Regions from separate parts of the Bradyrhizobium sp. SZCCHNS3052 genome, predicted to be linked through region 1. Evidence: predicted binding sites of a transcription regulator. Region 1 holds the regulator's gene; each other region holds the start of a gene.
The links. Region 1 encodes LexA, which represses DNA repair genes until DNA is damaged. Its sites were predicted from a motif close to TGTTCNNNNTGTGTTCNG; they were not measured.
Positions count from the first base shown of each region.

Region 1 (5,308 bases):
TCCTGGCCAGCCTCGGTGTCATCCTGATCGGCCTGCTGCGCACACCGCTGCGCTGGTCGGGCGCCGTGGGGCTCGTGGTGGCCACCGCGTGGGCCGCCGCGACGCCGCTGCCCGACGCGCTGATCGCCGGCGATGGGCGCGCGGTGGCGGTGCGCGGCCGTGACGGGCGTCTGCATGCGATGCGCATCGGCAAGGACGTGTTCGCCACCAAGGAGTGGCTCGCGGCCGACGCCGATGCCCGGCTGCCGGCGGATTCATCGCTCACCGATGGCGTCTCCTGCGACGAGGCGGGCTGCGTGGTCGCAATGGCCGACGGCCGATTCGCCGCCCTGACCCTGCGCGCCGAGGCGCTCGCCGATGATTGCGCCCGCGTCGCGCTCATCGTCACCGCGCGCGCCGCGCCGTCATCCTGCGCGGCGGCCGTCATCGATCGCGAGCGGCTGCGGCAGCAGGGCGCCTTGATGCTGGTGCGGCAGGGCAGGAGCTTCGCCGTCACGCCGGCGCGCGCCGGCGGCACCGACCGCCCATGGTGGCCGGCGCCCGCCGAGGCCGGCGAGTTCGACACGACGCTGACGCCGCGCGCGCCGGCCGCGCGGCCTCAGGACGCGACGCCGCCGGAGACGGAGCAGGGCGAGGAAGACTGAGTGCCGGGCAGCTCGAGCGTGCCGAGATGATACTCGGTGTCGCCAGGTCCATGTTGCCAAGTCCATCGAACCGCGAGGGGCTTTCGGCCAGCGTGAACGCAGCGCGCGGATAGCGTTGCCAGATGGCGATGTCGTCAGCCCTGTCAGCCATCCGAACACAAGCATATCGCAGCCGGGCTCGGTGATCCCGGCGGCCTTGTTCCAATCGATCTTGTTGACCACGGCGGCAGGCTCCCCCGGCACATCATGCCGGCCGAGGGATGTCGTTCCTATCCGATGCGATGCCGGGGCGTGAGGTTCGCCCGAGAGGACTTTGCGCTTGCAGAACCCAAATCTCCCACGGTCGAAAGCTCGCTCACGACCGAGAGAAATGCCGATGCGGAGACCCCTCAGGTGATGCTGATGCGGCGAATCGGTGTGGCCTGCGAAGGCGGCACGTCCTCGGCGATGTCCGGGCGTCGCTCCGCCGGCTGCTTGCTGACCGGCAATTGCAGCACGGTGACGCGCTGGCCCTCGCAGAGCTGGGTCACCAGCACGTGGCGGCCGTCGGCGAATTCGATCGCGTCGTGATGGCGATCGGGAATGTGAGTCTCGATGCTGTTGAACTTTGCGACGCGCTCGCGGATCGTCCGGGTCCAGAGCCAGCGGCTGTCGTAGCGGACGTCCTCGGCGAAGGCCAACTCGGTGCCGGGCAGCATGCAGACTGCGACGGTCGGCTCGCTCTCCAGGGCGAAGCCGCGGGTGGCGGTGCCACGGAAGGTCATCGAGATCAACGTCTCGCCGACCTTGGCGGGACGGGACGCAACCGCATGGAGGCTGTAGTCACACATCGGATCGCTCCTCGTTGAGAGATAGCCGACCCACGCTCCCCCCGGACAGGCGCAGGCCTCTATCAGAGTGGACATCGATGGTGATGTTAGCGCGCGCTTCGCGGCAATTCTGCGCTGATCTGCATCGCGTGTGCCCGCGGCCGATCACAAGCGTTTGAGCATGCCGCGCTGCACATCATGAGGTGCATTCGCGCGTGACGTATTTTGCTGGGCAGCCTCCGATCGGCGGCGAAAGCGCGTGCGCCCGCCGCCCATCGACCGATCCCATTCGCGATCAGTACTTGCGGTACAGCCCGACCAGCTTGCCTTGGATCTTCACCCGGTTCGGCGGCAGGATGCGTACCTCGTAGGCGGTGTTGGCCGGCTCCAGCGCGATCGATGCGCCGCGGCGGCGGAAGCGCTTCAACGTCGCTTCCTCATCGTCGATCAGCGCCACCACGATGTCGCCGGTGTCGGCGGTCTCGTTGCGTTGGATCAGCGCCATGTCGCCGTCGAGGATGCCGGCATCGACCATGGAGTCGCCGCGTACCTCGAGCGCATAGTGATCGCCGTTGCCGAGCATGTCGGCAGGCACGCTGATGGTGTGGCTGCGCGTCTGTAGCGCCTCGATCGGAGTACCGGCGGCGATGCGGCCCATCACCGGCACTGCGACGGGGCGCTCGCCATCGTCCAGCGCGGGAGTGCTGGTGCGCACCTTGCCGAGATTGCCCTCGATCACCGATGGGGTGAAGCCGCGGCGGTTGTTGGCGGCCTGTGACAGCTCGGGCAGCTTGATCACCTCGATCGCGCGGGCGCGGTTGGGCAGCCGGCGGATGAAGCCGCGCTCCTCGAGCGCCGTGATCAGGCGATGAATGCCGGACTTCGAGCGCAGATCGAGCGCATCCTTCATCTCGTCGAAGGACGGCGGCACGCCGGCTTCCTTGAGCCGCTCGTTGATGAACCGCAGAAGTTCGTACTGTTTGCGCGTCAGCATCTCGACCTGGTCCCCGGTTTGTTGTCGTCCGAGTCCAGGAGCTGCGCCTCGCGCACAAACCGGCTGAGAGCGCCCTGGAGTCGGACCGTCATCGCGTCGCCCGCAACATACTAAAAACAAATCATGAACGGACACTATATGTTCGATGTGTGTTCCGCAATCCTAAAAATATGATGAACAGACCGGGCTTTACCGGGGAAGCGGCTCAGTTCGGCAGGCGCAGGATCTCGCACGGGCTGCCGGCAGGCGCCTTCGGCGCAAACGCCGGCCGGATCACCACCGCCTGCGAGAGCGCGAGATTCCCAAGCAGCGACGAATCCTGCTGGCTCACCGGGGTCGCAACCAGCGTGCCGTCGGCGCGCTCTTCGAGCCGCGCCCGCAGATAGTCCTCGCGCGAATCGTTCGGCCCGAGCTCGCGGCCGAGCAGGGCGGTCTCGCGCGGCATCACGGCCTCGTCGCGGCCGAGCAGCCGCCGAATCAGCGGCACCAGGAACAGGAGGGCGCAGACATAGGACGACACCGGATTGCCGGGCAGTCCGATCACCCTGACGTCGCCGAGCCGTCCGTGCATCATCGGCTTGCCCGGCCGCATCGCGATCTTCCAGAACGCCATCTCGACGCCCTCGGCTTCGAGCGCCTGCTTGACCAGGTCGTGATCGCCGACCGAGGCGCCGCCGGTCGTGATCAGGATGTCGGCCTTGGCCTCTCGGGCCCGGCGGATGCCGGCGATCGTCGCCTCCATCGTATCCGCGGCGATGCCGAGATCGATCGGGGTCCCGCCCTCGTTGCGCACCATCGCCCGCAAGGCGTAGCCGTTGGAATAGACGATCTGGCCCGGGCCGGGTGTCGAGCCCGGCATCACCAGCTCGTCGCCGGTGGCGAGCAGCGCCACCTTCGGCCGGCGCCGCACCGGCAGCGCCGGATGATTCATGCTGGCCGCCAGCGACAGGTCGCGGTCGCTGAGCCGGCGCCCGGACTTCAGCAGCACCATGCCCTGGTGAAAGTCGACGCCCGCCGGCCGGATATGCCGGCCCTTGATCGCGGCCTCGGTGATCACGACGTGGCCATCTTCGGCGATCGTGTCCTCCTGGATCACCACCGCGTCCGCGCCCTCCGGAACAACGCCACCGGTGAAGATCCGCGCCGCCTCGCCGGGTCCAACCACGCGATCGAACGGCCGCCCCGCCGCAACCTCGCCGATGATCTTCAGCCGCGCCTTGGCCTGGGCGGCGTCCGCCGCGCGCACGGCATAGCCGTCCATCGCCGACATCGCCTCGGGCGGCTGCGTCCGCAGCGCCGCGATGTCCCGCGCCAGGATGCGGTGAAACGCTTCGTCCAGCCCGACCTGCTCCTCGGCCAGCGGTTCGGCGCCGGCGAGCACGGCGGACAACGCATCAGACACCGGCATCAGGGCCATGGGATTTCCTTCGGACGGAGACGGCAGATCGAATGAATCGCCTTCTAACCGAACGCGCACGGCGCGGCCAAGGGCCTAGGCCGCTCCCTGCGTTCTGACCGTCTGCTGTGGGCCGTTTCCGGGCCGCTGCCTCACGATCGCGCGAGAAAGTCCGCAATCAACCGCATGACCTCCTGCGGACGTTCCAGGCTCGGCAGGTGCGCCGTTCCGGCCAGCTCATGTCCTGACCCCGTTCGGCATTGTTGCGGCGAGCAGCCTGCTTCGCTGCTGGATGTGAGGAAAGTCCAAGTCCCCCCGGATGACGAGCGATGGCGCGACGATCTCCGCGAGGCGTGGGAAGGCTGGTGCCACATCGAGAGTCGCGCCGGTTGGCGGCGCGCGGAGTGCGGCGGCGTTCTTCTTCAGGAACGTCTCGCGCGGCTCGCCGGAGATGCGTCCCTCGCGCTGCAAGGGACCGTCGACCCACAGATGCGCCTTGATAGCGCTGACCCGATCCCAATCCTGTGCGGCCTCGGCAGCGGCCAACGACGCCGTTAGCGCCTTGATCTCCGGTGGATAGACCGGCTCCGGCGCGCCGCTGATCGAAGGTGCGATCAGCACCAGCGATGCCATACGTGACGGATGGCGAAGCGCGAAGTCGAGCGCGATGCGGCCTCCTTGCGAGCAGGCAATCAGCGTCGCCGGCCGCGCCGGCGCGAGCGCGTCGACGACGGCGAGCAGGTCCTCGACCGGAGAATGAGCTTCCTCATAGGCGACCGTCTCACCAAATCCGCGCCGGTCATAGGCGATCGTCATATGCGTTGCCGCGACGCCCTCGATCTGCACGCGCCACATGGACGAGCATTGGACCGTGGACCAGCCGATCTACGATCCCAGCACGATCGACTGCCCGGTTCTCGTGCTCGCGACGGAATGGGATGTGGATGTCCGCTTCGGGATGGCGCACGACCTGTTCGTTCGCCTCGTGAGCGCGCCATACAAGCGCCTGGTCGAGATCGGGCAGGGCACGCACATGATCCTGATGGAGCGGAATCGACGGCAGGCGTTCGACGTGGTGATCGGATTTCTCAACGAGCGCGTCGTGCCGGCGCGTTGATCGTCGCGCGGACGACCTGCACCGCGTCAGAGCGGATGCCGAATCCAGACATTCGGCTCGACATAGGCGGCATGGTCGTGCTCGACCGACGCGAGCACGGGCACGAGAGCACCGGGGACCTCGATCTCGCCCGAGCTGTCGAAGGTCACGCCGGTCCATTGCGACCAATCGGCGAGCGTGCCGACGATGGTCATCGAGCACGGCGCGATCTTGACGATCTCGCCGCCGATGCCGATGCGCTTAGGCGCCGGCTCGTCTGCGGCCAGCGGATGTGGCGGGAGACGGGCCGGATGGCGCCGTTGCCGGCGGTCGCATTTAGGATTCGCTTTTTCGGAAAAAGCTGCTATG
Region 1 covers NZ_JAUETB010000001.1:1,729,678-1,734,985, reverse strand. Annotated here, with positions in the region: partial or broken gene QX073_RS07940 (ComEC/Rec2 family competence protein) at 1-644, shown strand, start outside; gene QX073_RS07935 (hypothetical protein) at 1,034-1,474, opposite strand; gene lexA (transcriptional repressor LexA) at 1,749-2,447, opposite strand; gene glp (gephyrin-like molybdotransferase Glp) at 2,653-3,864, opposite strand; gene QX073_RS07920 (alpha/beta hydrolase) at 4,081-4,698, opposite strand; gene QX073_RS07915 (hypothetical protein) at 4,697-4,960, shown strand; gene QX073_RS07910 (hypothetical protein) at 4,987-5,308, opposite strand, start outside.

Region 2 (5,308 bases), 110 kb from region 1:
CCAGTTCGCCCCGGCCGTGACCAACCAGACCAAGATCAACGGCATCGGCGTGTTCACCGGCCAGATCGGCTATTCCTGGAACAACGTGCTCTGGTACGTGAAGGGTGGCGCCGCGGTCGCGGGTGAGAAGTACAACGGCCTCTCCACGGCCACGGGCGTGGTGCTCGACGTGTCCAGCGCCACGCGCTGGGGGGCTGCGGTCGGGACTGGTGTCGAGGTCGGCTTCGCCAAGAACTGGTCGGTCGCAGCCGAATACGAGCACCTGTTCATGGGCAACCGCACCTTCGGCTTCTCGGGTGTTCCCCTTGGAGCCGCGGGCCGGACCGATGCGGTCGGCCAGGACGTCGACATGGCGACGGTCCGCGTGAACTATCGCTGGGGCGGTCCCGTCGTTTCCAAGCACTGACCCTCGAGGGCTGACACTCGGGATCTCACGCGGCGGCGCTTGCCCGGCCTGTCGTCACTCACGCTGTGACACAGCTCCCCCCGTCGGCTCTGGCAGTCGCCGTCTTTACCCGCGCTTAAGCACGATCGGCACATCCCGCCACACGGCTCGTCCCGGTCACGAGTTTGGAAAGCAGTCTCCCTTACAACCAGCCACAGGCCACCTTCGCGTGGGCCCGGATCGGAGGGATCCGGAGCGTGGTGTATTGGGACTGGGGAGAGACGAATGCAGAAGACGACCTTGATCTTGACCGCAAGCGCCGCGGCGCTGGGACTGGCGCCGGCCTCGGCGGCCGACTTCGCGACGCGCCCTTACAGCAAGGCGCCGCCGCCGGCCTATGTCACGCCGCTGCCGAGCTGGGCCGGGTTCTACCTCGGCGTCAATGGCGGCGCCGACTGGAGCCACAATTGCTGGACGCTCAACCGCGTCGGCGGCGTGGCGGTCGTGCCGACCCAGTCCGAAGGCTGCCACAACGCCTCGAGCGGCCTCATCGGCGGCCAGGTCGGCTATCGCTGGCAGGCGGCGAGCTGGGTGTTCGGCGTCGAGGCCCAGGGCAACTGGACCGACCTGAAGTCGTCCAATGCGAGCACGGCTGCGCTGGCCGCGGGCATCACCAACACCACCAAGACCGATGCGATCGGCCTGTTCACCGGCCAGGTCGGCTACGCCTGGGGCAACGTGCTCTGGTACGTGAAGGGCGGCGCCGCCGTCACCCACAACAAATACACCGGCACGGCGAATGCGGCCGCGCCCTTCCCGGTCGGCACACTGCTGGATTCCGCCAGTGAGACCCGCTGGGGCGGCACCGTCGGTACCGGCGTCGAGTTCGGCTTCGCGCCGAACTGGTCGGTCGCCGTCGAGTACGACCACCTGTTCATGGGCTCGCGCGACATCAGCTTCCCGGCCACCGCAACCGTGCTGTCGCGCGTCGATACCATCAAGCAGGACATCGACATGGCGACCGTCCGCGTGAACTATCGATTCGGGGCGCCGATGGGCACGCGCTACTGAAAAAAGCCGCCGCTCGCACGCATTCGGAAAGGCCGGCCCTCGCGCCGGCCTTTTTCGTGTCAACAGCCCGGCAGCGTCGCGGCGTTTTTGTGCTAAATATATGATATATAACGCTTTTTCATTTCTGTGGCGGGCGCGTTACAGCCTCTCCGGGATGCCCTGTGTATGACTTGCCCATCGCTTGTCATTCCAACCTCCCGGGGGAGAATTTGATGAAGAAGTTGCTTGTGATCACGACGGCGCTCGTCGGCATCGCATCCGCCACATCCGCGTCGGCGGCCGACATGGCGGCCCGCCCGTACACCAAGGCGCCGCCGATGGTCGCGCAGATCCTGAGCTGGTCGGGCCTCTACGCCGGCATCCAGGGCGGCGGCGGCTGGGGCACCAGCAAGGAGACCTTCCTCGGCCGCTTCAATGCGCCGGGCTTCCTGGGCACCCAGAACTACAACACCAATGGCGGCTTCGTCGGCGGCGTGGTCGGCTACAACTGGCAGGTCGACAACGTCGTGTTCGGCCTCGAAGGCGACTATCACTGGGCCGACATCAACGGCCGCTCCGCCGTGGTCAATGCCGGCGTCGGCGACACCTTCTTCACCAAGCTGACCAGCTTCGGCGACATCAAGGGCCGCCTCGGCTATGCCGCCGGTCCCGCCCTGTTCTTCGTCAGCGGCGGCGCCGCGGTGGGCCAGTTGCAGCATCGCTATGACGGCGTGCCCGGCAACGTCTTCAGCCAGAACACCACCCGCTGGGGCTATACGGTCGGCGCCGGCGCCGAATACATGTTCGCGCCGAACTGGTCGGCCAAGCTCGAGTACAACTATCTCGACTTCGGCAAGAGCACGATCCAGTACAGCGCTGCGGCGCTCAACCGCTCCGAGTGGAAGGACACCGTTCACACGGTCAAGGCCGGCCTCAGCTACCACTTCGGCGGCCCGGTCATCGCAAAGTACTGATGCCTGCAAACCGACAGGTTCCGAGAAGGGCCGGCGAAAGCCGGCCTTTTTTGTTGCCCTGATGCCACCTTGCCGGCTCGCCACACCCGGAACCAAGTAACTGAGTGACATAGGCTTTCTGGAACTTGGCCGTAAAAACGCGGTTTGGGCGCGAGTGTGTCTTCAGGGTGACGGTAATCCGTACGGAACCGGGCTATAGGAACCTCGTCAACTTGAACGGGTGAGTCTGTTTCGTGCGTAAGCTTATCGGTGCGATGCGGACTTCGAGGAATAAAAATAAACTGGAGACTGGAATGAAGAAGATCCTGCTCGCGACCGTGGCCTTGGCCGCCCTGGCCGCTCCCGCTGCCGCCGCTGATCTTGCCGCACGCCCGACCTACACCAAGGCCCCGGTTGCCGCGCCGGTGCTGACCTGGACCGGCTTCTACATCGGTGCCATGGGCGGCTATGCCAACGAGAATGCTGACTTCGCGGCCATGAAGGGCGGCTTCGCCGGCGGCACCGTCGGCTACAACTGGCAGCAGGGTGCTGTCGTGTTCGGCCTCGAGGCCGACGCCGCTTGGGCCGACATCAACGCAAACGTCGGCGCGCTCGGTGTCAACGCCGAGTCCAAGATCCGCGACTGGGGCACTGTCCGCGGCCGCATCGGCTACGCCTTCGGCCCGACCCTGCTGTACGCGACCGGTGGTTACGCCTGGGCCGACAACCGCATCTCGCTGACGGCCCCCGGCTTCGCCGCTGCCGACAGCAAGATCCACTCCGGCTGGACCGTCGGCGCTGGCGTCGAGTACATGTTCGCCCCGAACTGGTCGCTGAAGGGCGAGTACCTCTACAAGAGCTTCGGTGGCGAGAGCTACACCTTCACCGGCCTCGGCACGCTCACGACCGGCACCCTCAACGTGCATTCCGGTCAGGTCGGCATCAACTACCACTTCTAAGTTTTTGCCTCCGGGCCAACGCACACAGCCTCCGCTCTGCCAGAGCGGAGGCTTTTTCTTTGTGGGATCGTGCACAAAACAGGACGGAACCGGTCCGCCTCCTGCCAGTCGCTGCCATTCCCTGAGCGCATTGTTGATGATTCGCTGACGGCACTGGAAATCCAGCTCCGTTCTTCCTACGTTCCGACCATACCTTTTCCCCCTGGCGTCCGATGGCCGGCTTCCGGCGAAACGCGCCTGCAACGATGGCGCGACTCTGCGCCGTGGGACGATCGTCATGGATGAAGTGCTCAAGGCCAAGCAGCGCGCGCAAGCCAACCAGTCGAGCCTGCGGGCCATCACCATCCGCGGCGCCCGCGAGCACAATCTGAAAAACATCGACGTCGAGATCCCGCGCGACAGGCTCGTCGTGTTCACCGGCCTGTCCGGCTCCGGCAAGTCCTCGCTCGCCTTCGATACGATCTACGCCGAGGGCCAGCGCCGCTACGTCGAATCGCTGTCGGCTTATGCCCGCCAGTTCCTGGAGATGATGCAGAAGCCGGACGTCGACCAGATCGACGGCCTGTCGCCGGCGATCTCGATCGAGCAGAAGACGACCTCGAAGAACCCGCGCTCGACGGTCGGCACCGTCACCGAGATCTACGACTACATGCGCCTGCTGTGGGCGCGCGTCGGCGTGCCCTACTCCCCGGCGACCGGCCTGCCGATCGAAAGCCAGACCGTCTCGCAGATGGTCGACCGCGTGCTGGCGATGCCCGAGGGCACCCGCCTCTATCTGCTGGCGCCGGTCGTGCGCGGCCGCAAGGGCGAGTACAAGAAGGAGCTCGCCGAATATCTCAAGAAGGGCTTTCAGCGCGTCAAGATCGACGGCACCTTCCATGAGCTCGCCGAGGCGCCGACGCTCGACAAGAAGTTCCCGCACGATATCGACGTCGTCGTCGACCGCATCGTCGTGCGCCCCGACATCGGCCAGCGTCTCGCAGAAAGCTTCGAGACTGCGCTGAAGCTCGCCGAAGGCCTGGCCGTCATCGAGTTCGCGGACGCTCCCGCCTCGGCCGCGCCGGCGGAGGAGAAGGAAAAGAAGAAAACCGCAAAGATCCACGACAAGAGCGGGCCCGAGCGCATCCTGTTCTCGGAGAAGTTCGCCTGCCCGGTCTCCGGCTTCACGATCCCCGAGATCGAGCCGCGGCTGTTCTCGTTCAACAACCCCTACGGCGCCTGCCCGGAATGCGGCGGCCTGGGGGTCGAGCAGCACGTCGATGCCGACCTCGTCATTCCCGACAAGGACGTCACCCTGCGCAAGGGCGCGATCGCGCCCTGGGCCAAGTCGTCGTCGCCCTATTACCTGCAGACGCTGACCGCGCTCGGCAAGTTCTACAAGTTCACGCTGGACACCAAGTGGAAGGACCTGCCGAAGAAGACGCAGAACGCGCTGCTGCACGGCTCCGGCGACGACGAGATCAAGTTCACCTATGAGGACGGCGTCCGCGCCTACGACACCAAGAAGCCGTTCGAGGGCGTCATCACCAACATCGAGCGCCGCTTCCGCGAGACCGAGAGCGAGTGGGCGCGCGAGGAGCTCGGCAAATACTTCAACGACGTGCCCTGCGCCGGCTGCAAGGGTTTTCGGCTGAAGCCCGAGGCGCTGTGCGTCAAGGTCGGCGGCAAGCACATCGGCGAGATCAGCGACCTCTCCGTCAAGGCCGCCGGAGAATGGTTTGCCGAGGTGCCGAAGGCCCTGAACGCGCAGCAGACCGAGATCGCCACGCGAATCCTGAAGGAGATCCGCGACCGCCTCACCTTCCTGCTCGACGTCGGCCTCAACTACCTGACCCTGGCGCGCTCCTCCGGCACGCTGTCCGGCGGCGAGAGCCAGCGCATCCGCCTGGCGTCGCAGATCGGCTCGGGGCTGACCGGCGTGCTCTACGTGCTCGACGAGCCGTCGATCGGCCTGCACCAGC
Region 2 covers NZ_JAUETB010000001.1:1,616,498-1,621,805, forward strand. Annotated here, with positions in the region: gene QX073_RS07360 (outer membrane protein) at 1-406, shown strand, start outside; gene QX073_RS07365 (outer membrane protein) at 671-1,456, shown strand; gene QX073_RS07370 (outer membrane protein) at 1,669-2,409, shown strand; gene QX073_RS07375 (porin family protein) at 2,703-3,347, shown strand; gene uvrA (excinuclease ABC subunit UvrA) at 3,625-5,308, shown strand, end outside.
Region 2: a site for LexA is predicted at 3,516-3,533, ahead of uvrA (excinuclease ABC subunit UvrA). Genes of this name have one in related genera too.

Region 3 (5,308 bases), on a different contig from region 1:
GGGCAACGTCCGGGCGGCGGAGCAGCCCAAGGCGGCGCCTGCCATGAAGACCACCGCGGCCAAGAAGCCGAAGGCTGTCGGCAGCACCAACTGAGATTTATCGCGCTCGGGTCGGGCGGGCTCTGACCCTTCGGGGCCCATTTGCCGATTGCGGACTCGGATTCCTCGCGGCCCCGTCTATATTGACGGTGTGGCAGCGCGTTGGAGTTCGTCGATGGGGATGCGCCCCCGGGACATTGCCAGCCGGATGGCGGCCCGGCGCCAGAAGGGCGCCGTGGGGGCTCGCGACGGCTACGTTCGCGACACGTTCACGCTGCCGCGCGAGCAAGCGCGCGCCAAGGCCCGTGACTATCTGACCCGCTATCCCAAGGCCGGCTACATGAGCGCGGTCGAAAGCTGGCGCGAGCTTCCCGATGGGGCCATCGAGTTCACGATGCGACGGCTTCCCAGCGCCGATTGAACGATTGCCGCGAGCGCCTCATTCCTTTTCGCCAAGAAGCTTGCGTGTATCGCGATTGATGAAATGAAGCCGCGTGCAGGCCTTGCAGACCACGGTTTCATAGGAGCACGTGGGATCGCCCGGCTTCGGCTCTTCCAGCCAATGCTGCACGTTCATCCCCGTTCGCGGACATTTGAAGATCAGATTACCCATACAAATTTAAATGTCTGCCAAGATGCAGACAGGCATTTTGATCTCGATCAAGTTCGGCTGCCGAAATGACGCGCAGTCAACCTCGTTGACTGCAATCTTAGGTTGCGTCTTTCGCCTGCGACGATCCACAAGAGGTGTGGCGAGCCGTCAGGCCTGATCCAGCGACTCGGCGACGATCCGGATGCGGAAGACCGGCTGCCTTGCCTCGTCGAGCAGCTCCATCTGCCATTCGGAGTTTTCGGCGAGCTTGCGCGAGATGCTGCTGGCCATGTCGGCACAGACGGTGGTCATCTCTTTCCAGGCTGCATTGCGGTCGGCGCACTCGGTCCCATACTCGGACGCGCCTGAGAAGTGGCCGTTGCGGATACGAAAGAAATAGAGCGGCATTGCCAAAACCGGTGAGCCCTGACCGCCCCAGGCCGCTGGGTTTGATGTACGCACCACAAATGGAAGCGCAAAACCCACTCGGATCAATTCCGGTAAAATACGGTCGGTCGCGCTGATCGCTTCGGTTAGGCTGATTGCCGTTGGTGATGTGCGGCGCAACCGGACGAATCGCGGGCCAACGAATGAGCCTCGGACCGCTGCGGTCCGAGGCTCGGCGTCAACGTCGTAGCTTCCCAGCGAGGGCAGTTCGGCAGTGACACGATTAAATTAGTGCGAAATCTGTAGGCGTGCCTTGCGTCAGATCAAGGTTGCAATCTCGATCGGCCGCCGTGGGACGCGCACCTGGCTGTGGTCGAAGATCCGTTCCGGCACGACTGTCAGTCGGTAGGCGATCTGCGTCGCGCCGTCGACCATTTCCAAGAGTTCATCGCAGGCCGGACAACGCCTCTCTCCCGCGGCGTCTTGCTGCGAGTGAAGCTCGATCCTTTGAAGGCCGGCCCTGCAGGACGGGCACGTCACGTCATTTGTTGTCATCGCCAATATGAAGCGCAACGCACGCGATCCGTTCCCCGACATCACGACAATGACGGAGGGAGATGCATCCCGAGCGGAGCTATCAACGTCGAAAGCCCCGGACGTCGTCCGGGGCTTTCTTTCGGCGCGGATGGTTTCAGGGCCGTGCGCCTACGTGTGACGGAGCCTGCAAGTGTCGGAGCTGGCAGGCTGCAAGGGATCGGTCGACGGCACACCAAAGGCGATACACTAGAGGATGTGCGGCGACCATCATCGCAACGAACAAACAAATCCGGGGCTGATCAAAAATCTGCTCAGACGTACGACAACCACGATTCTATAACGCAACCCAAAGTTTATGACAATGGTTTGTGGCTTGAAGATGTCGTGAGCGCCGGCGCGCGTGATGCGGATCACGCGGGTTTTTTCCGGGCCATTCCTCGGGCCGGCATGAGGAGCCGCGCCAATGGCGCGCTAACGCATCCTTGGGCAGGGTCCGACACGGGGGCGTCCGAGGTTCGTCGCTTCATCTGTCGTCCGTCATATGGTGGCCGTCGAGTGCTTGCACGCCACGTGATGCGGAACCTGATGGCCGGCCGCCGCTTGCGCGCGGCTGCGCGTCTGCATCGAAATCGTGCGCCTGCACGCACGACGAGCCGAACAAAAGCAGAAGAGGCGATGGAACTTCGTTCCTCTCAGGAGAACCACGGAATGTGCGATCTACGCACGCGTGTAGGAGTTGGTAGTTTCAAGGAAAAGACCTGACAAGCACGATCGGTCCAACGATTGCGGCGTTGAAGTCGGCGAGGTCTTCGCTGGGAATCCAGTACTCGCGATGCTTGCGGCCGCCGGCCTCGCGCACCTCGTAGGTGTCGATGAAGCCTCGCAGGATCGCAAAGCGCAGCACGTGGCCGGCGCCGCTCGCCGGCACGTTCCAGTCCCGTGCGATCTTCACGGCATAGTCCTCGGTCAGCACCGGGTAGAAGATCGGCTGCTCCGGAAGGCGCGGCGGAAACGCACGCATGCCCGACGCCTCGATCAAGGCAAGCTCCTTTGGGCCGACAGGGCGCCACAGCGTGAGGGTCTGTTCGTTGTTGGATCCGGTCATGCTGGTTCCGAAAATTGGAAGCAGTCTGCGAGGCTCACAGAGAAGGACCAGCAGGATGATGGGACACGGCCGAGACGACAATAACAATTTATAGTTGGGTCGGCGTCTGCCGCTGGTGCGGGAGATGAGGTTGGAGCGCTCGGACAGTTTGGTTTTAATCCGCGTGATCGCCGGTCGGCGGCTGCGCCGCTCGCGCGCATGGCTTCCGCCTCCAGCTGGAATCGGGATCCCTTCGCAGTCGCCGTCATCCAGCATCCAGCATGCCGTACTTCGCTTCCGGGCGCGCTGATCGGGCAGCGCTCCCTCGCTGGTGCTCGGTGCACTGCGCGCCGGCCCTCGGCCTTCGAGCGGCAGGCGTGTCTCCCGCGGGTTGCCAGGGGTTTGTGAAAGAGAGGTGTGAATGTCGAGAAGAACATATTGCGAACAAAGAACGGATGGAGTACATTCGCCTCAAGATTGCTGGCCGACCTCGTTAACCGTTTGTCCATCCCGCGAATCCCCGCCATAAGGAGCGCCAATGTCCGCCACCGCCCTGCGTATCGTCGAAGGTTCCTCCATGGATAAGAGTAAGGCGCTCTCCGCTGCGCTGTCCCAGATCGAGCGTCAGTTCGGCAAGGGCTCGGTGATGAAGCTGGGCAAGAACGACCGTTCGATGGATGTCGATACGGTGTCCAGCGGCTCGCTCGGGCTCGACATCGCGCTCGGCATCGGCGGTCTGCCGAAGGGCCGCATCGTCGAGATCTACGGGCCGGAATCCTCGGGCAAGACCACGCTGGCGCTGCACACGGTGGCGGAAGCGCAGAAGAAGGGCGGCATCTGCGCCTTCATCGATGCCGAGCATGCGCTCGATCCGGTGTATGCGCGCAAGCTCGGCGTGAACATCGACGAGCTTCTGATTTCGCAGCCGGATACGGGTGAGCAGGCGCTGGAGATCTGCGACACCCTGGTGCGTTCCGGTGCGGTCGACGTGCTGGTGGTCGACTCCGTGGCGGCGCTGGTGCCGAAGGCCGAACTCGAAGGCGAGATGGGCGAGTCGCTGCCGGGCCTGCAGGCCCGCCTGATGAGCCAGGCTCTGCGCAAGCTGACGGCCTCGATCAACAAGTCCAACACGATGGTGATCTTCATCAACCAGATCCGCATGAAGATCGGTGTGATGTACGGCTCGCCGGAGACCACCACCGGCGGCAATGCGCTGAAGTTCTATGCTTCGGTCCGCCTCGACATCCGCCGCATCGGCGCGATCAAGGAGCGCGACGAGGTGATCGGCAATTCCACCCGCGTGAAGGTGGTGAAGAACAAGCTGGCGCCGCCGTTCAAGCAGGTCGAGTTCGACATCATGTATGGCGAGGGCGTCTCCAAGATGGGCGAGATCCTCGATCTCGGCGTCAAGGCCGGCATCGTCGAGAAGTCCGGCGCCTGGTTCTCCTACGATAGCCAGCGTCTCGGGCAGGGACGTGAGAATTCGAAATCGTTCCTCAAGGCCAATCCGGACATGACCGCCAAGATCGAAGCCGCGATCCGCCAGAACTCCGGCCTGATCGCCGAGCAGATCCTGGCCGGCAACGCCGAGCGCGACGCCGACGCCGACGGCGAGGAGCCGGCGGAGGAGTAGAGGCAAGACGGCAGCGGGTGCCGTGGACGTTGCGTTGCCGACGTTCCGGCGCCCGTTTGCAGATGTGTGGTGTTCTGCCGAAATCTGCGGTTGCTGCATGATCGAATGCAGTGAGCCTGAGTTTCCGAACGCCGGATACGATCTTCAGCGCGAATAGTCGAAAGCGCGTGCGCGGGCGAGCGGACCGGATCCGCGCGGCGGCACCGACATTTCCGACGCCAGCCCTGGGCGCCGGGAGCCGATCGCGAGCGTGTTGATAGCGTCTTGAGCCAATCAGGTCGTGCCGGAGCCAACAGCATGACGCGTTTGATTCTAGCGGCCGATGATCCCAGCGCCGGAGCGCTTCGGAGAGGCGGCTTTGCCGACCTGGTGGTGCCAATTCTCCATCGTTTCGTATGGGGACCGTTGCCATCAGATGCCGAGTTATCGGCTTATCTCGTCCAGCGCACCGCGCGACCGAAGCGCGGGCATTGGTTGGATTTCGCCTCGCGTGGCGACTTCATGGCGGTCGGCGGGCGGAGTCAGAGTTTTCTCGAACTTGTCGACCGTTGCGATAGCGTCGAGCTGTGGATGGGGACCCGTCCGAACGACCAGTTGGTGCTGATCTGGCTCTTGGACTATCTGCGCCATCACGCGGAGATCGCGACGAAGATCGTATTGCGGCATGTCGATGTCCCGCTATCCGATGCCCCGGCCGGGCGACTCGCCGGTCGGGCCATTGCCGGCGTAGAGCTTGCGCGTGAGCATCTCGATTTGGGCCATCTGGCATGGCAGGCGTTTCGGGCGCCCACGCCGCAAGCCTGGCTCGATCTGTTGAAGCAGGATCTCAGTGCACTGCCGCAGCTTCGCCGCTGCGTGCAGGAGATGCTCGATGAGCTTCCCGGTGTTGCGACGGGCCTGGGAGCATCGGAGCTGAGAATCCTCGAATTGCTGTCAGCCGGCTATCAGCACCCATTCGACCTGTTGCCGCATCATCGGGATCGCTTTCAACGCCGCGTCTATGACTATTGGGAGGGAGGCGCGTTGCTCGACGGTC
Region 3 covers NZ_JAUETB010000002.1:531,458-536,765, forward strand. Annotated here, with positions in the region: gene QX073_RS10620 (hypothetical protein) at 1-94, shown strand, start outside; gene QX073_RS10625 (hypothetical protein) at 215-460, shown strand; gene QX073_RS10630 (hypothetical protein) at 479-616, opposite strand; gene QX073_RS10635 (DUF6894 family protein) at 800-1,039, opposite strand; gene QX073_RS10640 (hypothetical protein) at 2,301-2,594, opposite strand; gene recA (recombinase RecA) at 3,178-4,272, shown strand; gene QX073_RS10650 (DUF1835 domain-containing protein) at 4,537-5,308, shown strand, end outside.
Region 3: a site for LexA is predicted at 3,069-3,086, ahead of recA (recombinase RecA). Genes of this name have one in related genera too.

Region 4 (5,308 bases), 1.5 Mb from region 1:
CGGCATTGGCCTGGAGCCTTCGGCCGATGGCCTCGATCGAGGCTTTCTCGCGGATGCAGGTCAGCACATCCTGCAGCATCCGCTGTCGAGGATGATGATAGAGCACGTCATTGGTGGCGATCAGCGGCACCTTGCTTGAAGCTGCGAGGCGCGACAGCCGCGCCAGCCGGCGCCGATCGTCGCCGCGATACAGCAGGCTGCCGGCCAGCCACACGCCTTCGGCGGGACTGTCTTTCAGCCGCGTGAGAATGGTGGTGAGCGCGGCTTCGTCGAAGCGATGCGGCGGCATCAGCACCAGCAACTGTCCCTCGATGAACTCAAACAGGTCCTCGAAGCTCAGGCGGCAATCACCCTTGGCGACCTTGTCCGCGTCACTGCCGCGCTTGCCGCGGGTGAGCAGCTGGCACAGCCGGCCGTAGGCCGCGCGGTCGCACGGATAGACCAGGATGTCCGGCGTGCCGCAGGTGAACACCAGCCGCGCGCCGTAGAGCAGCTTCGGTCTGTAACTCAGTCGGTCGTTACTCAACTCGCTATAGGCGCGCACGACGCCGGCCAGCGTGTTGTGGTCGGCGATGCCGATGGCGGTGAGGCCATATTCGGCGGCCTGGTGCACATAGTCCTGCGGATGCGAACCACCATGCAGGAAGGAGAAATTGGTGGTGACGCCGATCTCGGCATAGGGGATGGGAGTCATGGCGCGGCTGCGAAGGCTGGGGCGGCGCGTTGCCCATGCGATACGAAAGACAGCCCCTCACCAAGCGGCTTGCGCAGCTGCCCACCCTCCCCTGGAGGGGGAGGGTCGACGCGCGCACAGCGCGCGGCGGGGTGGGGTGAGCCCAACAATCGGTCGTCCTGACGTCGACACGTTAGGGCTGTGGGCGTCTCGGCTCCGGCGAAAATCGGCACCGTGCACGCGGATGGTCTGTCACCCCACCCCGGCTCGCATGCGCGCATGCGAGCCCACCCTCCCCCTCCAGGGGAGGGTGAGCAGCGAGATCGCCGCGAGAGATGTGCGATCCCGACCCTCATGCGAACAGGCCATGCATGTACCAGGCGGGCTGCACCGGCGGGCCCTCAGGCTGCTCGAACTCACGGTCATACAACCCGTCGCGATAGAGCCAGAAGCGCAGGCCGTGCTCGTCCTCGACGCGGAAATAATCGCGCGTGAGGCCCTGCCCGTCCGGCCGCCACCATTCCATCGCGATGCGCTCCGGGCCCTCGGCGCGGACCACGGCATGCGCGGCACGGCGCCAGACGAAGCGCGCGGGCGGGCCGTCCGGCACGCCGGCAATGACTTGGATCGCCTCGGGGTGCGCGAACAGCCGCAGAGGTCGCAGCGGCGGCTCGCCCTCGGCGCGCTCCGGCCAGGCGGCAGCAGTGGCGGCGGCGAGATTTTGCTGCGCCGGCAGCGGCAGCGCCACGCGCTCCGGAACATGGGTATCGACCGGCAGATGCACGACCACGCGCTTGCCGCCGATGCGCGCGGCGATGCGGTCGATCAGTGCCGACAGCTCGTCATTGTCGTGGACATGGGCATCGAGATCGCGCTGCTGCTGCACCACGATCTCGCTGCGGCCAGCAGCGAGCCGGATCATGTCGAAGCCGAAGCCGGGATCGAGCGGATCGTTCAGCGCCTCGAGCCGCTCGCGGAACAGCCGGTCGATGATTGCGGCCTCGGTGACCGGCTGGCCGGTGTCGACCGTGATCACGCGCACCATTCCATCGGTGCGGAAGAAGCAGGCCTCCAGCCGCCGCGCGCCCTTGCCCTGCTGCGCCATCGCCGCCACCAGCATCGCGGCCAGACGGGAGAGGCTGGCCGCAATCACCGTGTCGGTCGCGACCGGCTCGGCAAAACGCTTGTCGACGATGTAGTCCGGCGGGACCTTGCGCGGGCTGATCGGCGCATCGGCCTCGCCCAGCGCCTGCGCCAGCACGCGGGTGAAGGCGGCGCCGAACCGCGCGGTGATCTCGTTGCGGCCGCGCGCGGCGACGTCGCCGATGGTCTTGAGGCCGGCTCGGCGCAGGCCGAGCGTAATGGCCTCGCTGCCGCCGAGGGCGGCCACCGGCAGCGGCGCCACCGCGGCCGCCTCCTCGCCGTCGGGCACGATGCGGCCATGCACCTGGCGGTTCAGCGTACGCGCACAGACGGCGTTGGAGGCGATCGCCGCCGACACAATGAGGCCATGCGCGGTCAGCGCGTCGCAGACCGACTGCATCAGCCTGGCTTCGCCGCCGAACAGATGCACGCAGCCGGTGATGTCGAGCGACAACCCATGCGGCGGGTCGAGCGCCACCAGCGGCGTGAAGCGGTCGCACCAGTCGGCGATGCTCTCCAGCATCTTTGCATCAGCCGCCAAATCGGCTTCGTGCGCGACGAGGTCGGGACAGACCGCGCGGGCATTCGCCAAGGGCTGGTCGAGCGACACACCGTGGCACGCCGCCGCTTCGTCCAGCGAATGGATCAAGAGCGCATTGGCGTCCTTGATGACGACGACCTGCGGCTTGCTCTCAGGCGGAGCGCCTGTGAGTGCCCGCTGTCTTTTGATGCGATCGATGGGCAGGCGCGGCAGCCACAGGCTGAGGATCCGCCGCCGGTTCGTTGAAACGGCATGCATCGGGGGTCCACTCCATGATCCATCGTCCGGTCTGGCCGTGACGGTTGCGAATGAGCTCGACATCGAGGCGCGGCGCGCCCCACGCCATCCACGGGGCAACGAGCGGTGACGGCGCGGTGCGCACGATCCAGCGCGTCTCCGCGGTCGATGGCTCGGGCGCAGCCGCAATGCGCAACATGAGCGCGGTGACGCCGGATTCCTGCGCCGCCAGGGTCAGCTTGCGGCTGGCGACGAGATCGAGCTTTTGCGTCTCCCCCCACACCTCCAGCATCACGCTGCCGAGCGCATCGCAGGCGAGCGCGTCGGCGGCGGTGCGCAAGGCGTGGTCGAGATCGGGCGCGCACACGATGACGATGCGGCGCGGATCGAGGCCGAGCTCGGCGAGCCCGCTCATCGACAGCGCGCCCATCTCGCGCTCGGCGAAATCCTGCCGGATCCAGATCAGGGGCCGGTGCGCGGCGACACGCGCGGCAAGCCCGCACAGGAAGCCGGTCGCGGCTGCCGCCTGGCGGCCGGTCTCGGCGAACACCTCGTGCAGCGCGCCGGTCGCGAGCCCGCCCTGCAAGGTCGCGTCGGCCTCGTCATGGCCGAGCGCGACCCGGCGCAAATCATGTGCGCCATCTCCCGCCTCGAGACGGGCAATGCGGCCGCGCAGACGCGCGAGCGTATCCATGCGTGCGCCGGTCATCCGTCGCCGCTCCTCTTCAATCCATCGTGCGGGCGCTGCCGTTGTTTCAGTGATCAGGCAGTGAACCCGCGACGACCCTCTTTGTTCATGATACGTTCTAATATAAAGCTAACGCCTTCGAGAGAGTCAATCGGGATTGACCCGGGTGTGATTCAACGAATGGAATCAAAGGGATTCAAAGCCATGGAGCTGTTGCGCAAACTGGAGATCCTGGCCGATGCCGCCAAGTACGACGCGTCCTGCGCCTCCAGCGGTACCGAGATGCGGGATTCCCGCGACGGCAAGGGCCTCGGCTCGACCTCGCCCGGCATGGGCATCTGCCATTCCTATGCGCCGGACGGACGCTGCATCTCGCTGCTCAAGATTCTGCTGACCAATGCCTGCAACTTCGACTGCCTGTATTGCGTCAACCGCGCCTCCTCCAACGTGGCCCGCGCGCGCTTCACGGTCGACGAGGTGGTGAAGCTGACCATCGACTTCTATCGCCGCAACTACATCGAGGGACTGTTCCTGTCGTCGGGCATCATCCGCAGCCCCGACTACACGATGGAGCAGGTCGTGAGCGTCGCGCGCAAATTGCGCGAGGAGCATCGCTTCCGCGGCTACATCCATCTGAAGACGATTCCGGAGGCTGACGAGGCGCTGATCGCCGAGGCCGGCCGCTATGCCGACCGGCTCAGCATCAACATCGAGACGCCGCTGGAGGCGAGCCTGACGACGCTCGCGCCGGAAAAGGACCAGCGCGCCATCCGCCGTACCATGGGCCGTCTCCGGCTCAAGCTCGACGAGACGGCGGAGGCGAAGAAGACGGTGCGCCGGGCCAAGCCGCCGCGCTTCGCGCCGGCCGGCCAGAGCACGCAGATGATCGTCGGCGCCGACGAGGCCAACGACCGCGTCATCCTGTCGACCTCGGCCAATCTCTACGGCGCCTACAAGCTCAAGCGCGTCTATTACTCCGCCTTCAGCCCGATCCCCGATGCCAGCCGCGCGCTGCCGCTGCAGGCACCGCCTCTGGTGCGCGAGCACCGGCTGTACCAGGCCGACTGGCTGATGCGGTTCTACGGCTTCGATGCCGACGAGATCGTCGAGGAGAACGAAGGCATGCTGCCGCTCGACATCGACCCCAAGCTCGCCTGGGCCTTGCGCCACCGCGACCGCTTCCCGCTCGACATCAACAAAGCGAGCCGCGAGGAGCTGTTGCGCGTACCCGGCTTCGGCACCCGCACCGTCCAGCGCATCCTCGCCACCCGCCGCACCACCACGATCCGGTTTGCGGATCTCGCCCGGCTCAACGTTGTCAGGAACAAGGTCCTGCCGTTCATCGTTCTCTCCGACCACCGGCCACAGCCGTCCCTGCTCGACGGTGCCAGCCTCAGAGCCCGGCTGCGGCCCAAACCGCAGCAGCTGGGATTTGGGTTCTAATTGAACGTCGTGGCGAAGACCGAAGCCAGGAAACAGCCGTCATTCCGGGGCGATACGAAGCATCGAACCCCGGAATGACGCGGCGGATTCGCTCGCAATGACGAGAGAGGTGAAATGCACGTCGTAACCCTCGACAGCGACACTGATTTCGACGGCTGGCGTCAGGCGGCGCGGGCGCTGGCGATGAACGACGTCAAGCCGGCCGACGTCAGCTGGCGCGTCAAGGGCGCAGCGCCCGACCTGTTCGACGATCAGGCCGACACGCAGCTTCCCGAGGTGCCAAAGGGCGCGTTCTCAGTGCCGGCGAGCTTCATGGAGCTCGCCGAGAGCGCGATTCTGCACAATGATCCCAACCGCTTCGCCCTGCTCTACCGGCTGCTGTGGCGTCTGCGGACCAACCACGATCTCATGGAGATCGCGACCGATCCTGATGTCGCCCAGGCCAACGCGCTGGCGCGGGCGGTGCGCCGCGACGTCCACAAGATGCATGCCTTCGTCCGCTTCCGCGAGGTCGGCCGCGAGCGCGAGGCGCGCTACGTCGCCTGGTTCGAGCCCGAGCACCACATCGTCGAGCGCGCCGCGC
Region 4 covers NZ_JAUETB010000001.1:269,128-274,435, reverse strand. Annotated here, with positions in the region: gene QX073_RS01190 (error-prone DNA polymerase) at 1-694, opposite strand, end outside; gene QX073_RS01185 (DNA polymerase Y family protein) at 1,026-2,615, opposite strand; gene QX073_RS01180 (DNA repair protein) at 2,509-3,303, opposite strand; gene QX073_RS01175 (putative DNA modification/repair radical SAM protein) at 3,487-4,725, shown strand; gene QX073_RS01170 (UdgX family uracil-DNA binding protein) at 4,840-5,308, shown strand, end outside.
Region 4: a site for LexA is predicted at 3,386-3,403, ahead of QX073_RS01175 (putative DNA modification/repair radical SAM protein). Genes of this name have one in related genera too.